2 regions of the Streptomyces sp. P9(2023) genome follow, and region 2 is predicted to be linked to the other one. Evidence: riboswitches for the same ligand, from Rfam matches in the RefSeq annotation. Region 2 holds a riboswitch; the other holds the start of a gene.

Region 1 (7,737 bases), on a different contig from region 2:
CCGGCCGTCGTCCCCTATCAGGACGTTCTCCGGCTTCATGTCCCGGTGCACGAACCCGGCCCGGTGCGCGGCGCCCAGTGCGGCGAGCACCGGCTCCAGGATGTCGAGCGCGGCGCGCGGGCGGAGCGCCCCGCGCTCGCGCAGCACGTCGCGGAGCGTGCACCCGGCGACGTACTCCATCGCGAGGTAGACGTACGCGCCGTCCGCGCCCTGGTCGAAGACCCCGACCACGTTGGGGTGCGAGAGCCGGGCGACGGACTTGGCCTCGCGGATGAACCGCTCGACGAACGCGGCGTCGGTGGCGAGGGCCGGGTGCATCACCTTGAGCGCGAGCACCCGGTCGAGGCGGGTGTCGACGGCCCGGTAGACCGTGGCCATCCCGCCGACGGCGATGCGCGCGTCGACGCGGTAGCGGCCGTCGAGCAGCTGCCCGACGAGGGGGTCCTGAAGGGTCGTGTCCACGGCCACGAGTTTACGAGCCGGTGAGGACACCCCGTCCCCACCGGCCCCGACCGCTGCACACCTGTGACGCGACGCACGGCCTCGGCGTGACCGGAGCCTGGCTCAGAACGCCGGGCGTTCCGGGTCCAGAGTCGCTCGGCCGTCCGTCGGGGAGGAGGCCTCGGCGAAGTGGCGGCGGGGGATCCGGCCCGCCCGGTGGGCGAGGCGGCCCGCCTCCACCGCGTGCCGCATCCCCTCCGCCATCAGCACCGGGTCCTGGGCCCGGGTCACCGCGGAGGCGAGCATGACCGCCGAGCAGCCCAGCTCCATCGCCAGCGCGACGTCCGAGGCCGTCCCGGCGCCCGCGTCCAGGATCACCGGCACGCCCGCGCGCTCGACGATCAGCTGGAAGTTGTGCGGGTTGCGGATCCCGAGCCCGGAGCCGATCGGGGAGCCGAGCGGCATGATCGCCGCGCACCCCACGTCCTCCAGCTTCCGCGCGAGGACCGGGTCGTCGTTGGTGTACGGCAGGACGACGAAACCGTCGTCCACCAGCGTCTCCGCCGCGTCGAGCGTCTCGATCGGGTCCGGCAGCAGGGTCCGCTCGTCGGCGATGACCTCCAGCTTGATCCAGTCGGTGCCGAGCGCCTCCCGGGCCAGGCGGGCGGTCAGGATCGCCTCGCCCGCCGTGAAGCAGCCCGCCGTGTTCGGCAGGACGCGGATCGAGAGCCGCTCCAGGACGGAGAGGACCGAGCCCCGCACGGTCGGGTCGAGGCGCCGCATGGCGACGGTCGTCAGCTCCGTGCCGCTGACGGCCAGCGAGCGTTCGAGGATGTCCAGGCTCGGGGCCCCGCCCGTGCCCAGGATGAGCCGGGAGGCGAACTCCGTACCGCCGAGGAGGAAGGTGTCGTCGGACATGGCGCTCAGCCCCCCTGCACGGCGGTGAGGACCTCGACCCGGTCGCCCTCGCCGAGGACGGTCGCGGACCACTGGCTGCGCGGTACGACGGTCTCGTTGACGGCCGCCGCAACGCCGGAGGGCGCGGCGGTCAAGGTCGTGACCAGGGCGTCGAGGGTCGTGGGCGCGGCGAGGACGCGGGCCTCGCCGTTGACGGAGACGTTCATGCGGGCTGCTCCTGACGTACGGGGGAGAAGCGGCGGGGAGTGAAGGGGCGGGCCTCGTCCGGAAGCACGCCGGTGGTGAGGAACTCGGCCATGACGTCGCCGGTGACCGGGGTGAGCAGGACGCCGTTGCGGTAGTGCCCGGTGGCCAGACGGAGGCCGTCGAGCGCGGTCGGGCCGAGCAGCGGGGCGTTGTCCGGCGACCCCGGGCGCAGGCCGGCCAGCGTCTCGGTGAGTGGCAGCTCGGTGAGGCCGGGGACGAGCTCGTGGGCGTCGCGGAGCAGCTCGTACACCCCGCCCGCCGTGACGGTGGTGTCCCAGCCCAGCTCCTCGCTGGTCGCGCCGACCACCAGCTCGCCGTTCTCGCGCGGCACCAGATAGACGTGGCTGCCGCGCACGACCGCCCGGACGGTCCGGGACAGGAACGGCGCGTACGCGGGTGGCACGGTGAGCCGCAGCACCTGTCCCTTGACGGGACGTACCGGAGGCAGGACCTCCGGCGGTACGCCCGCGAGCCGGCCGCTGAGGCTGCCGGTGGCAAGGACGACCTGGTCCGCCGCCAGCGGGCCGCCGTCCGCGACGGCGACGCCGGTGGCCCGGTCCCGTACCGTCGTCAGCCGCTCGGCGAGGCCCCGGTGGAAGACCACCCCGGCCCGTTCGCACGCGGTGACCAGGGCGGCGGCGAGCCGGCGCGGGTCGACCTGGTGGTCGCCGTCGACCCGCAGTCCGCCGCGCACCCCCGGCGCCAGCATCGGTTCGAGACGGCGGCATTCGCGCCCGCTGAGCCACTCCGACTCCAGGCCGGAGCGGATCTGCAGGGCGTGCAGATCGCGCAGATGGGCGCGGTCGTCGGCGTCGAGCGCGACCGCGAGCGTGCCGCAGGCGCGGTAGCCGACGTCGTGGCCCGTGGCGTCCTGGAGTTCGGCGACGAACGCGGGATAGCGGCGCGCGGATGCGAGGTTGAGGGCGAGCAGGGTCTCCTCGCCGTAGTGGAGTTCGGTGACGGCGGCCAGCATCCCGGCCGCCACCCGGGCGGCCCCGCCGCCCGGCTCGGGGTCCACGACCGTGGTGCGCAGCCCGCGTTGCGCGGACCGCCAGGCCGTGACCAGGCCGATGATTCCGCCCCCGATGACGAGGACGTCGGATGTACGCGACATGGGCGTCCAGCCCCTCCCTTCGCCGGCATGACCCGGATCAGGTTCGTACGGTCGGAGGCCGGCCAGCCTCCCTCTCAGCCCGGTGCGTCCGGGCTCCCGCGAGTGCTCTACGTTGACGGCCAGCCTAACCCTCGCCTCCGACGCCCAGTAAGGGAGCCTTCACCGTGGCGCGATCTCTCGACGGTCTGACCCTCGCCCCCGTCGCCGACCAGGCCCCCGGACAGGTCGGGACGCGGACCCGGTTCACGTACCACGAGGAGGACGGCCGGATCTGGGCCGAGTACGCGGGCGGTGACGTGGTGCGCGGGTTTCTCGTCGGCACGCGCGCGGGGGACCGGCTCGACTTCCGTTACGTACAGCTGAAGCGGGACGGAACGACATCTTCCGGGTGCTGTGTCTCCACCGTGACGGAGCTGCCGGACGGGCGCGTTCGGCTGGAGGAGAGCTGGGCATGGGAGTCCCAGGAGGGCTCCGGCACCAGCGTCGTGGAGCAGCTGCCTGACTGTCTGCCTTCCTGACGGTGCGTCAGAAAGTTAAGGTGATCGGGTGAGCGAGCAGAAGCAGGCAGAGCAGCGGGTCGTCGTCGTGGGCGCCGGGATGGCGGGGGTACAGACCGCCGTCGCCCTGCGCGAACAGGGGTTCACCGGACCCGTCATCCTCATCGGGGCCGAGCCCCACCAGCCCTACGACCGCCCGCCGCTGTCCAAGGCGGTCCTCCTCGGCAAGGCCGAGGACTCCGCCTTCGACGTCGACTTCGAGGCCCTCTCCATCGACCTGCGCCTCGGCCTCGACGTCACCGGCCTGCGCGCCGACGCCCACGAGATCGACACCGAGGCCGGACCCGTCCCGTACGACGTCCTGGTCCTCGCCACCGGCGCCGAACCGGTCACCCTGCCCGGCACCGAGGGTGTCCCCGGCGTCCATCTGCTGCGCACCCTGGACGACGCGGCCCGCCTCAAGCCCGTCCTGGAGCGGCGCCACGACATCGTCGTGGTCGGCGCCGGCTGGATCGGCGCCGAGTTCGCCACCGCCGCCCGCGAGGCGGGGTGCGCGGTCACCGTCGTGGAGGCCGCCGACCGGCCGCTCGCCGGCGCGCTGCCCGCCGAGGTCGCCGCCCCGATGGCCCGCTGGTACGAGGAGAGCGGCGCCGAACTCCTCACCCACGCGCGCGTGGACCGCGTCGAACCCGGCACGGTCGTCCTCGCCGACGGTCGGCGGCTGCCCGCCGACGCGGTCGTCGTCGGCATCGGCGCCCGGCCCGCCACCCGCTGGCTCGACGGCTCAGGCATCGCCCTGGGCGAGGACGGCTCCGTCACCGCCGACGACCGGCTGCGCACCTCCCTGCCCGACGTGTACGCCGTCGGCGACTGCGCCTCCTTCCCCTCCGCCCGTTACGGCGCCCGGCTCCTGGTCCACCACTGGGACAACGCCCTCCAGGGCCCCCGTACCGTCGCGGCCGACATCATCGGCGAGACCCCCCAGGTCTACGACCCGGTGCCGTACTTCTGGTCCGAGCAGTTCGGCCGGTTCGTGCAGTACGCCGGACACCACACCGGAGCCGCCGAGCTGGTCCGCCGGGGCGACCCGGCCGATCCCGCCTGGTCCGTCCTCTGGCTGCGCGACGGCGCCCTCGTCGCCCTGCTCGCCGTCGGCCGGCCCCGCGACCTGACCCAGGGCCGCAAGCTGATCGAGTCGGCCGCCCGGCTCGATCCGGAGCGCGCCGCCGACCCCTCCGTCCCTCTGAAGGCGGCAGTCGGCTAGGCCCGACTACCGACTGTCAGTCCGGGATGGCAGGCTTGTCCCGTGACCGAGATTGACGCAAGAACTGATGCTCTCGTCCCCGCCTGGCTCTACCTCCCCGACATCGCGGAAATGCTCGATGTCGAGGTGACGCGCGTGCGGCAGCTGGTCAAGGAGGGCCAGCTCATCGCCGTACGACGCGGCGAGAACAAGGCGCTTCAGGTGCCCGCCGCCTTCATCGACGGCGACAAGGTGGTCAAGGGCCTCTCCGGGACCCTGACCCTCCTGAGGGACGACGGCTTCACCGACGAAGAGATGCTGGAGTGGCTCTTCACTCCCGACCCGAGCCTGCCGGGCACGCCCGCGCAGGCCCTCAGCGAGAATCGCGGCACGGAGGTGAAGCGCCGCGCCCAGGCGCTCGCCGTCTGACGCACACGTACCGAAGACACCACAGGAGGCCCCTGGGGGCCGGGTCCGCCCGGCCCCCTCGGGCCACCGCACCGACGGGGGGATCCCACCCATGTCCACGCCTCGCGCCCAGCTCGCCGACGCCCGGCTCTACCTCTGCACGGACGCCCGCAGGCGCCAGGGCGACCTGCCCGCCTTCCTCGACGCCGTGCTCTCCTCCGGCGTGGACATCGTGCAGCTGCGCGACAAGGGCATGGAGGCCGGCGAGGAGCTGGAGCACCTCGCCGTCTTCGCCGAGGCCTGCCGCAGGCACGGCAAGCTGCTCGCCGTGAACGACCGGGCCGATGTCGCCCACGCGATCGGCTCCGACGTGCTGCACCTGGGCCAGGGCGACCTGCCGGTGCCCGCCGCCCGGGCGATCCTCGGCGAGGACCTGCTCATAGGCCGGTCCTGCCACGGCGAGTCCGAGGTGGACGCGGCCGCCGCCGAGCCCGGCGTGGACTACTTCTGCACCGGCCCCTGCTGGCCCACCCCCACCAAGCCCGGCCGGTACGCCCCCGGCCTCGGCCTCGTGCGGTACGCGGCCGCCCTGGAGCAGGACCGGCCCTGGTTCGCCATCGGCGGCATCGACGAGACCACTCTCGACGAGGTCCTGGACGCGGGCGCCCGCCGGATCGTCGTCGTCCGGGCGATCACCGAGGCCGACGACCCGGCCGCGGCCACGGCCCGGCTGGCCAAGCGGGTCCGCGAGCGTACGGCGTAGCGGACGGTGTAGCGGACGGTGACCGTCTGCTGTCGGACGCGGTGTCCGCAACCGCGTCCGCACCGGTGTCCAAATCGGTGTCCATCACTCGGACACCGCTTCGTCGGCCGCAGCACCCCGTCTAACCTGCCCGTATGGCCCTTGGTACCGCTTCCACCCGCTCGGACCGCGCACGCACGGTCCGCGAGATCCTCGCCTCCGGCAAGCCGTCGTACTCCTTCGAGTTCTTCGCGCCCCGGACGGAGAAGGGCGAACGGAGCCTCTGGAACGCCCTGCGGCGGGTCGAGGCGGTCGGCCCGAGCTTCGTCTCCGTGACCTACGGCGCCGGCGGCTCCACCCGCGGCGGCACGGTCAAGGCCACCCAGAAGATCGCCGGCGACACCACCCTCACCCCCGTCGCCCACCTCACCGCCGTCGACCACTCGATCGCCGAGCTGCGCAACGTCCTCGGCCAGTACGCCGACGCCGGCATCCGCAACATGCTCGCGCTGCGCGGCGACCCGCCGGGCGACCCGCTGGGGGAGTGGATCGAGCACCCCGAGGGCGTCCGGTACGCCGCCGACCTGGTCCGGCTGATCAAGGAGTCCGGCGACTTCTGCGTCGGCGTCGCCGCCTTCCCGGAGATGCACCCGCGCTCCATCGACTGGGACACGGACATCCGTCACTTCGTGGACAAGTGCCGGGCCGGCGCCGACTACGCGATCACCCAGATGTTCTTCGACCCGGAGAACTACCTGCGGATGCGCGACAGCGTGGTGAAGGCCGGCTGCGAGACGCCGATCATCCCCGAAGTCATGCCTGTTGTTAACGTGAAGACCCTCGACCGGCTGCCCCAGCTGAGCAACGCTCTCTTCCCGTCGGATGTGAAAGACCGCATCCTCGCCGTCAAGGACGATCCGGCCGCTGTACGCTCCATTGGCATCGAGTTCGCGACGGAGTTCTGCGCGCGGCTGCTCTCCGAGGGTGTCCCCGGACTGCACTTCATCACGCTGAACAACTCCACCGCGACGCTGGAGATCTACGAGAATCTCGGACTGCACGTGCAGTCGTGACCGGCGTACCCGCCCCAGACCCGAGGCGGTGGCCGTAGGAGAGGGGCGGGCATGGGGTGGACGGTCCTCTACATCGCGTTCGGTGTCGTCGCGTTGTGGCTGCTGGGTGAGGTGCTTCTGCAGTACAAGGCGCGGCTCCGCTGGCGCCTGCTCGCCTTCTCCGGCTTCCTCGGCGTCGTCATCGGCGTCCTGCTGCCGTCCGTCGCGGTGATCGTCGTGGGCGCGGTGGCCTTCGCCGTCGGCCAGACCTATGTGACCCTCTCCTTCCGCCGCGGCTTCTCCACCGGCTGGGCGATCGGCGGCAGCCCCGGCGCGAGCCGGCGCCGCAAGTCCGCCCCGCCCGCCGAGGCCGGACCGACGCTGGAGGTCAGCGACCTCTCCTACGAGGCCGCCGACCCCGCGCCCGGAGAGACCGCGGCCGTCTACGCGCCCGAGCCGATGCCCGACGACACCGGCCAGTACGGCGTCTACACCCCCGCGTACGACCACTCCCAGGCGCACGCCGAGACCCCGCAGCACTCCTACGGGGGATACGACGGCGGCTACGGCACGCCCGGGTACGAGCAGCAGCCCGGGTACGAGCAGCAGCCCGGCTACGAGCAGCCGGCCTACGGCTACGGCACCGGCCAGCAGCAGTACGCCGCCTACTCGGACCCGTACATCGGCCCGAGCACGGACGGCCAGCAGTACGCCGCGTACGACTACGGCACCGGTGGCCAGCAGCCCTACCAGGACCCGTACGCGCCCTCGTACGCCTACGACACGCCGCCCGGCGGGGTCTGGGTGCCGCAGCAGCGTGACGGCGAGCAGAGCGCCCCGCCGCCGCAGCAGGGCCAGGAGTTCTACGGCTACGACAACGACCAGCAGTACCGGTACTGACCGGCACCGACCGGTCCTAAAGGTCGTCCCGTAGGGGAAGCCGGACCGTCACGATGAGACCGCCGGTCGGGCGGGGCGTGAGGTCGAGGGTCCCGTCGTGGGCGCGGACGATGCTGTGCACGATGGCCAGGCCGAGGCCGACGCCGGCGTGTTCGTCGGTGCGTACGCGTTCCGTT
Region 2 (7,737 bases):
TCTTCGTCGCCCTGGTCGGCGGACTGATCTACGTCGTACGGAAGTTCATGTCCTCGTCGACCTCGCGCGAGGACTGGTAGCAGACGCTACCCATCGGTACGCCCCGTCGGCCGGGGGTTAGCCCGGCCGGGGGACGCAGCCTTTGAAACCACGGTCAGGCCTGGGGGCTGCCATTAGAGTGGAAAATCTCTGCCGCCCCGGGGAAAACTGGCGTAGCCCTCCGCACTGATCGCACCGATCCGCGGTTGTCCACCCGTCCCGGGCGGGTCCGCCCACCGGACCCCACCGGTTCCCAGGCCGCGGCGGGCGCGCGGGGGCGGCCCCCGCGGGCGGGTGTACGGCACCCGTCGTCACGCCTGGGGGTGACCTTTGGCCACGGCTACGCAGTCCGCCGTTCCTACGCTGATCGGCTCGGTGCAGCGGGCGCTGAGACTCTTGGAGGCCGTGGGCTCCCACGAGGACGGAGCCCCCGCCAAGCAACTGGCCCGGGAAGCGGGACTCCCGCTGCCCACCGCGTACCACCTGCTCCGCACCCTGACCCACGAGGGCTATCTGCGCCGCGAGAAAGGTGTGTTCGTCTTCGGCGACGCGGCAGGTCGTCTGGCCGGTGGCGGAGTTCTGCAGAATCGTCGCACCAAGATCGAGGACTCCCTCGCGCACTGGCGCGACGAGATCGGGGTCCCCGTCTACTTCGCGATCTACCGCGAGGGCGAGATCGAGCTCGTCGCCGTCGCCGACACCCCCGCCGCCCCCGCCGTGGACGAGTGGGCCGACTTCCGCGAGACGGGTCACGCGCACGCGATCGGTCAGTGTCTGCTCAGCCAACTGGATCTGAAGAGTCGTCAAGACCACCTCGACCGCCATCCAGTGGAAGCCATCACTCCGTACACGCTGAGTAACCAGAGTGCGCTTTTGGATCGTTTGGGCGCTATGGGGCGAATGGAGCCCCTGGTGGAGCGTCAGGAATATGCGCTCGGCACGGTCTGTGCCGCGATTCCCATCACCGCGGGGTCCACCGCGGCCGCCATGGCGATTTCCGTGCCCCTTCACCAGGAAGAACGGTTGCTGCCCGCAGTCGATCGGCTACGTAACGAGATCGGAAGGCTCCTCAGCTCCTTCGCTTTCTCTATCAGTATCTGAAAAATCACTCCTTGTGATCTGCTAGCCCTTCCAGCACGATTGCGTCAAGAAGGCCAAGGGGGATCATTCCTGGCCGTTTTGATCACAGCTTTCAGCAGCCGTGTTTACACAACTGCTCCATCTACTGCGGGGTACATGATGCGAGAGTCCGTTCAGGCCGAGGTCCTGATGAGCTTCCTCGTCTCCGAGGAGCTCTCCTTCAGGATCCCGGTGGAACTGCGTTACGAGACCCGGGATCCCTACGCGGTGCGGATGACGTTCCACCTTCCCGGAGACGCGCCCGTGACCTGGGCGTTCGGCCGGGAGCTGCTGCTCGACGGGATCAACCGACCCAGCGGGGACGGCGATGTGCACATCGCGCCGACCGACCCCGAGGGTCTTTCGGACGTCGCCATCCGGCTCCAGGTCGGCAGCGACCGGGCCCTGTTCCGGGCCAGCGCTCCACCGCTCGTCGCCTTCCTCGACCGTACGGACAAGTTGGTTCCGCTCGGTCAGGAACGGACACTGGGCGACTTCGAGGACAACCTGGAGGCGGCTCTCGGCCGGATTCTTGCAGAGGAGAACGCCGGCTGAGCGGGCCGGCCCGCCTAGGCCAGGCCGCCGCTCAGCCCCAGCCCCAGCCCCAGCCCCAGGACCAGCCCCGTCCGGTTACTTCGCCAAGCGGCGGCGGCCGCCCCTGGCTGAACGCTTCTCCGGCGTTCCAGGCCGGTCCGCCGAGACGACGAGCGCGGCGAGAACGGTCGTGACCGGCACCGAGGCACCAGACCGATCGACCCCACCAGCGTGCGGACGATCTCCTTCGCGACCAGCTCGCTGTTGGCCACTGTCCCCACGCTGCTCTGCGCGATGGAGAAGAGCAGCAACAGGGGCAGGGCCGCACCGGCGTACGCGAGGACCAGGGTGTTCACCACGGACGCGATGTGGTCGCGGCCGATCCTGATGCCCGCCCGGTACAGCCCGCGCGGTCCAAGCCGGGGATCGGCCTGATGCAGCTCCCACACCGCCGAGGTCTGCGTCACGGTCACGTCGTCGAGGACGCCCAGCGAGCCGATGATGATGCCCGCCAGCAGCAGACCGGACATGTCGATCTCCGGGTAGAGCCCGTGGATCAGACCGGTGTTGTCGTCCGTGTTGCCGCTCAGCGAGGCCCAGTCGATGAACAGCGAGCCGAGCAGCCCGATCAGCAGCAGCGAGATCAGGGTCCCGAGCACCGCGACCGAGGTCCGGGCGGAGAGGCCGTGGCACATGTAGAGGGCGATCAGCATGATCGCGCTCGACCCGACCACCGCGACCACCAGCGGATTAGACCCCTGGAGGATCGCCGGCAGGATGAAGAAGGTCAGGATCAGGAAGCTCACCGCGAGCGAGATCAGCGCCATCACGCCGCGCATCCGGCCGACGAGCACGACCGCGACCGCGAAGATCAGGGCGAGCACCGTCAGCGGGACCTTGCGGTTCGCGTCCGTCACCGAACACTGCAGGTCACGCGGGGCGTCGGGGGCGTACGCCACCACCACGCTCTGCCCCTCGTCCAGTTGGCGCGGCGCGTCCGGCTGCACGATCTCGGTGAACGTACGGCCCTTCTCCGGACCGCTCGTGACCTCGATCGTCGCCTTCTCACACCGCCCCTGCTGGGCGTTGACCGCCTCGCGCCCCTCGGGTGTCGAGGTGTCGCCGGTCGGCGGGACCTGGGCGGCGTTCACATCCTGGCAGTCGACCTCCTCGACCGAGACGACCTTGCCCTGGTACGTCTGCCGGTCGAAGCCGACGCCGGTGCGCTCGTGTTCCGGAGCGCCCCCCGGTCACAGGACGGCCATACCGACCACCACCGCGGTGGCGAACGGGATCAGGATGGCGGCGATGACCCTGCGCAGATGCCGGGAGACGGGTGCGGCGGGCCCATGGCTGTGGGTGTGGCCGTGCCCGTGGCCCGCGTCGCCAGGTGCGTCGTGGTCGCCATGACCGTCGGGTTCTGGGGTCTCCTGCGAGGAAGTCACCGACCGATCATCGCAAGAACGGCGGGGGCCCACTGTTCAGCACGGCCGGATTGCCGCTAGCGTGGTGGCACCTTTGCACACGCGGGAGCTCGGAGCACCGGGCTGAGAGGGCGCTGATCACCGTACGTGCGTACTGGACGTACGTACGGGAGGAGGCTGCGCCGACCGCCGAACCTGTTACCGGGTAATGCCGGCGTAGGGAGATCGGTCTCATGACCATTCAGGATGCACGCACGCCTGCCACCAGCGAGAACGCCGGCCAGGACGAGCGCAAGCCGGGCTGGCACAAGGGGTACGTCGAGGGCTCGCGCCCCGACCTCCGGGTGCCCGTCCGACAGGTGCACCTCACCAACGGCAAGGACGTGACGCTGTACGACACGTCCGGTCCGTACACCGACCCCACCATCGACACCGACGTACGGCGCGGCCTGCCGCCGCTGCGCGAGAACTGGATCATCGGGCGGGGCGACACCGAGGAGTACGCGGGCCGGCCGGTCCGCCCCGAGGACGACGGCATCAAGCACACCTCGCCGCGCGGGGGCCTCAAGAACCTCGACGCGGTCTTCCCGGGCCGCCCGCGCCAGCCCCGCCGGGGCCGCGGCGGCCTGGCGGTGACCCAGCTCGCGTACGCCCGCCGGGGCGAGATCACCCCGGAGATGGAGTACGTGGCGATCCGCGAGAACGTCGCCCCCGAGGTCGTACGGGAGGAGATCGCGGCGGGCCGTGCCGTCCTTCCGGCCAACGTGAACCACCCGGAGATCGAGCCGATGATCATCGGCAAGCGGTTCCTGGTGAAGGTCAACGCCAACATCGGCAACTCCGCCGTCACCTCCTCGATCGAGGAGGAGGTGGAGAAGATGACCTGGGCGACCAAGTGGGGCGCCGACACGGTCATGGACCTGTCCACCGGCCGCAACATCCACACCACCCGCGAGTGGGTGCTGCGCAACTCCCCCGTCCCGATCGGCACCGTCCCGCTCTACCAGGCGTTGGAGAAAGTGGACGGCAGGGCGGAGGAGCTGACCTGGGACATCTACAAGGACACCGTCATCGAGCAGGCCGAGCAGGGCGTCGACTACATGACGGTCCACGCCGGCGTGCTGCTGCCGTACGTGCCGCTGACCGCCCGCCGCAAGACCGGCATCGTCTCGCGCGGCGGCTCGATCATGGCCGCCTGGTGCCTGGCGCACCACAAGGAGAACTTCCTCTACACGAACTTCGAGGAGCTCTGCGAGATCCTGGCGACGTACGACGTCACGTACTCGCTGGGTGACGGCCTGCGGCCCGGCTCGATCGCGGACGCCAACGACGAGGCGCAGTTCGCGGAGCTGCGCACGCTGGGCGAGCTGAACACGATCGCCAAGCGGCACAACGTCCAGACGATGATCGAGGGCCCGGGGCACGTCCCGATGCACAAGATCAAGGAGAACATCGACCTCCAGCAGGAGATCTGCGAGGAGGCGCCGTTCTACACCCTCGGCCCGCTGACCACGGACGTCGCGCCCGCGTACGACCACATCACCTCGGGCATCGGCGCGGCGATGATCGCCTGGTGGGGCACCGCGATGCTCTGCTACGTGACGCCCAAGGAGCACCTGGGCCTGCCCAACCGCGACGATGTGAAGACCGGCGTCATCACGTACAAGATCGCGGCGCACGCGGCGGACCTGGCGAAGGGGCACCCGGGGGCGCAGGAGTGGGACGACGCGCTGTCGGACGCCCGCTTCGAGTTTCGCTGGGAGGACCAGTTCAACCTGGCGCTCGACCCGGACACGGCCCGCGAGTTCCACGACGAGACGCTGCCGGCCGAGCCGGCGAAGACCGCGCACTTCTGCTCGATGTGCGGTCCGAAGTTCTGCTCGATGAAGATCTCGCAGGACATTCGCCGGGAGCACGGCGGTGACCTCAAGGCGGACGAGATTTCGGCCGGTATGGCGGAGAAGTCCGCGGAGTTCGCGGCCGCGGGCAACCGGGTGTACCTGCCGCTGGCGGAGTAGCGGCCGGAACGGCCGGGTGGCCGTCGGAACGGCCGAGGTAGCGGTCGGAGCGGTCGTCGTACGGGGTCCGCGATCCACGAGGGGATCGCGGACCCGTTCCCGTAGCGCGCCGCGCTGGGCAGACTGACGGCATGACAGCGACTTCCCTGAGCAAGGGCGCCAACCTTCCGGTCGGCTCGCCCGTGGTGCGTGCCGAGCTCTCCTGGTCCGCCGGGGCGGGGGCGCCCGACGCCGATGCCTCGGCGTTGCTGCTCACCGCGGCGGGACGGGTGCGCGACGACGGCGACTTCGTCTTCTACAACCAGCCTGCCCACCCTTCCGGGGCCGTACGACACCTGGGGAAACGGCAGGGGGAGGGCGTGACCAGCGACACCGTCGAGGTGGATCTGCGGGGGATCGAACCGGCCGTCGACCGGGTGGTGCTGTGCGCGTCGGCGGACGGCGGGACGTTCGGCCAGATGTCCGGACTGACGCTGCGGCTGCTCGACTCCGGTACAGGGGCCGAACTGGCCCGATTCGCGATGACGGCGACGACGGAGACCGCGTTCATCGGCGGCGAGCTGTACCGGCGGGCGGGGCAGTGGAAGTTCCGGGCGGTCGGGCAGGGGTACGCCTCCGGGCTCGCCGGGCTCGCCACCGACTTCGGAATCAGCGTCGACGAGGCACCGGCTTCGGCACCGGCATCGGCTTCGGCTTCGGTACAGGCACCGCTATCGGCACCGAAACCGGCATCCGCCCCCGCCGCCCCCGCCCCCGGCCGGCCGCGCTTCGAGAAGGATGTGGAGCGGCTGCCCGTCGACATGCGTAAGCGGCTGTCGCTGCGCAAGGAGCAGGTGGCTGTGAGCCTGTGGAAGCACGGTGCGGCCGGAGTCACCGCCCGCGTCGTCCTCGTCCTCGACGCCTCCGGTTCGATGTCCTTCCTCTACACCAAGGGCATCGTCGCCGATGTCGTGGAGCGGATGGCGGCCGTCGCCGCGCAGCTGGACGACGACGGGGAGATGCAGGCCTGGACCTTCGCCTCGAACGCCGCCCGGCTGCCCGATCTGCGCCTGGGCGAACTCCCGGAGTGGCTGCGGCTTCATGTCCGGGTCGGTGAGCTCGGCCTCTTCCGGCGGAGCCGGCGGCCGCGGAGCGGGCTGGCGCCCGGTCAGCTCGACATGCGGGATGTCGGGATCCAGAACGAGGAGCAGAAGGCGATCGCCCAGGTCCGGGACTTCGTCCGGGAGAATCCGGTGGCCGTCCCGACGCTGGTGCTGTTCTTCTCCGACGGGGGTGTGTACCGCGACGCGCAGATCGAGCGGGAGCTGCGGGACGCGGTGGAGGAACCGATCTTCTGGCAGTTCGTCGGCCTGGGGCGGTCGAACTACGGGGTGCTGGAGCGGTTCGACACCATGTCCGGCCGACGCGTGGACAACGTGGGATTCTTCGCGGTCGACGACATCGGCAGGGTGCCCGACGCCGAGCTGTACGACCGGCTGCTGTCCGAGTTCCCGTCCTGGATCACCGCCGCCGGACGGGCCGGGATCCTCTGAACCGGACCGCGACGGCGTGGCTCATTCCGGCCGGTGGTCCGGAGGGCCGAAGTCCGGGCTGGTGAAGTCGGGGCTGGTGAACCTCGGGCGGTTGCCGGACGAGCCCTCGTTCGGGCTGCTGAAGTCCGGACCGCTGTAGCCGATCTTCGGCATGCGGTCGGTGCGGGGCGGTGGCACGGACGGTGGTGGTACGGACTGCGGGTTTACCGGCGGCGGGGCCGCGGGGCCCGGGGTGGCGAGCGCCTCGCGCAGGAACGGCAAGATGCCCCGTTCCAGCAGGGCGCGGCGCCAGGCCTCGCGGGCCCGGGACAGCTCCTCGTCCGCCTCGGTACGGGGCGGATCGCTCGCGGCCACTTCCGTGGAGCGGTTGCGCAGGGCCGTGACCAGCAGCCCGACGGCGGCGCAGAAGAGACCGGCGGCGGCGACGGCACCGAAGAACCAGGCCGCCGTCAGCAGGGTGTCGGCGAAGGTGAGGCTGGGGGCGACCACCTTCAGCACGGCGCCGACCAGCAGGAATATCAGTGCGGCCGGGCCCGCGAGGACCGGCGCGAGGACCGTGACGATCGCGACGACACCGGGACCCGGACCGTCGCTCGCCCCGTTGCCGTCCGCCGCCAGGACCGCGCTCATGACACTCGTACCGCTCGGCGCGCGGACCTCTTCGCGGACCTTCACGAAGTGGTCGTACTCGATCGCCGCCGCGGCGGTGATCAGCGCCGTCGCGCTCAGCGCCATCGTGCGCAGTTGCTGGGCGGTGAGCTGCTTCCCGATCTCGGCGAGATCCGGATGGTCGTGCGCGGTGCGCAGTGCGTCGTCGAGGATGCGCTCGTACTCGGCACGATCCTCGGTCAGCAGGTGCGGAGCCACATTCATGTGCATCCCCCGATGCTCCGTAGGGCCGTATTGACCGTGGGAACCGGCCAGTTGGGCGGAAACGGAGGAGAGCCTGCTACGGATGATCCGATGGTATTGCGGTTATGGCACAGGGTGACAGGGGGTTTCCTGAAATCGACTTCCCCGGATGCGCAGCGTTATGCGTCAGCCATGCAGGGGGAGTTGGACGACCAGCAG

What was found. A riboswitch is a leader RNA that binds a small molecule or an ion and turns the genes downstream of it on or off. The one in region 2 is predicted to bind thiamine pyrophosphate.
Region 1: it holds a riboswitch for thiamine pyrophosphate, as region 2 does, so the genes downstream of both, thiO (glycine oxidase ThiO) here and thiC (phosphomethylpyrimidine synthase ThiC) in region 2, are expected to answer to the same signal.

What each region holds. Positions count from the first base shown of each region.
Region 1 is NZ_JAUPWM010000003.1:290,539-298,275, reverse strand. It holds gene pknB (Stk1 family PASTA domain-containing Ser/Thr kinase) at 1-462, opposite strand, end outside; gene Q5762_RS06240 (thiazole synthase) at 565-1,359, opposite strand; gene thiS (sulfur carrier protein ThiS) at 1,365-1,565, opposite strand; gene thiO (glycine oxidase ThiO) at 1,562-2,719, opposite strand; TPP riboswitch at 2,717-2,829, opposite strand; gene Q5762_RS06225 (hypothetical protein) at 2,884-3,237, shown strand; gene Q5762_RS06220 (FAD-dependent oxidoreductase) at 3,266-4,480, shown strand; gene Q5762_RS06215 (Rv2175c family DNA-binding protein) at 4,523-4,888, shown strand; gene thiE (thiamine phosphate synthase) at 4,980-5,630, shown strand; gene metF (methylenetetrahydrofolate reductase [NAD(P)H]) at 5,765-6,682, shown strand; gene Q5762_RS06200 (hypothetical protein) at 6,734-7,561, shown strand; gene Q5762_RS06195 (HAMP domain-containing sensor histidine kinase) at 7,578-7,737, opposite strand, start outside.
Region 2 is NZ_JAUPWM010000028.1:44,962-52,698, reverse strand. It holds gene Q5762_RS27455 (DUF5326 family protein) at 1-80, shown strand, start outside; gene Q5762_RS27450 (helix-turn-helix domain-containing protein) at 370-1,140, shown strand; gene Q5762_RS27445 (SsgA family sporulation/cell division regulator) at 1,279-1,713, shown strand; partial or broken gene Q5762_RS27440 (YibE/F family protein) at 1,789-3,137, opposite strand; TPP riboswitch at 3,209-3,356, shown strand; gene thiC (phosphomethylpyrimidine synthase ThiC) at 3,350-5,134, shown strand; gene Q5762_RS27430 (VWA domain-containing protein) at 5,266-6,666, shown strand; gene Q5762_RS27425 (hypothetical protein) at 6,688-7,545, opposite strand; gene Q5762_RS27420 (metallophosphoesterase) at 7,705-7,737, opposite strand, start outside.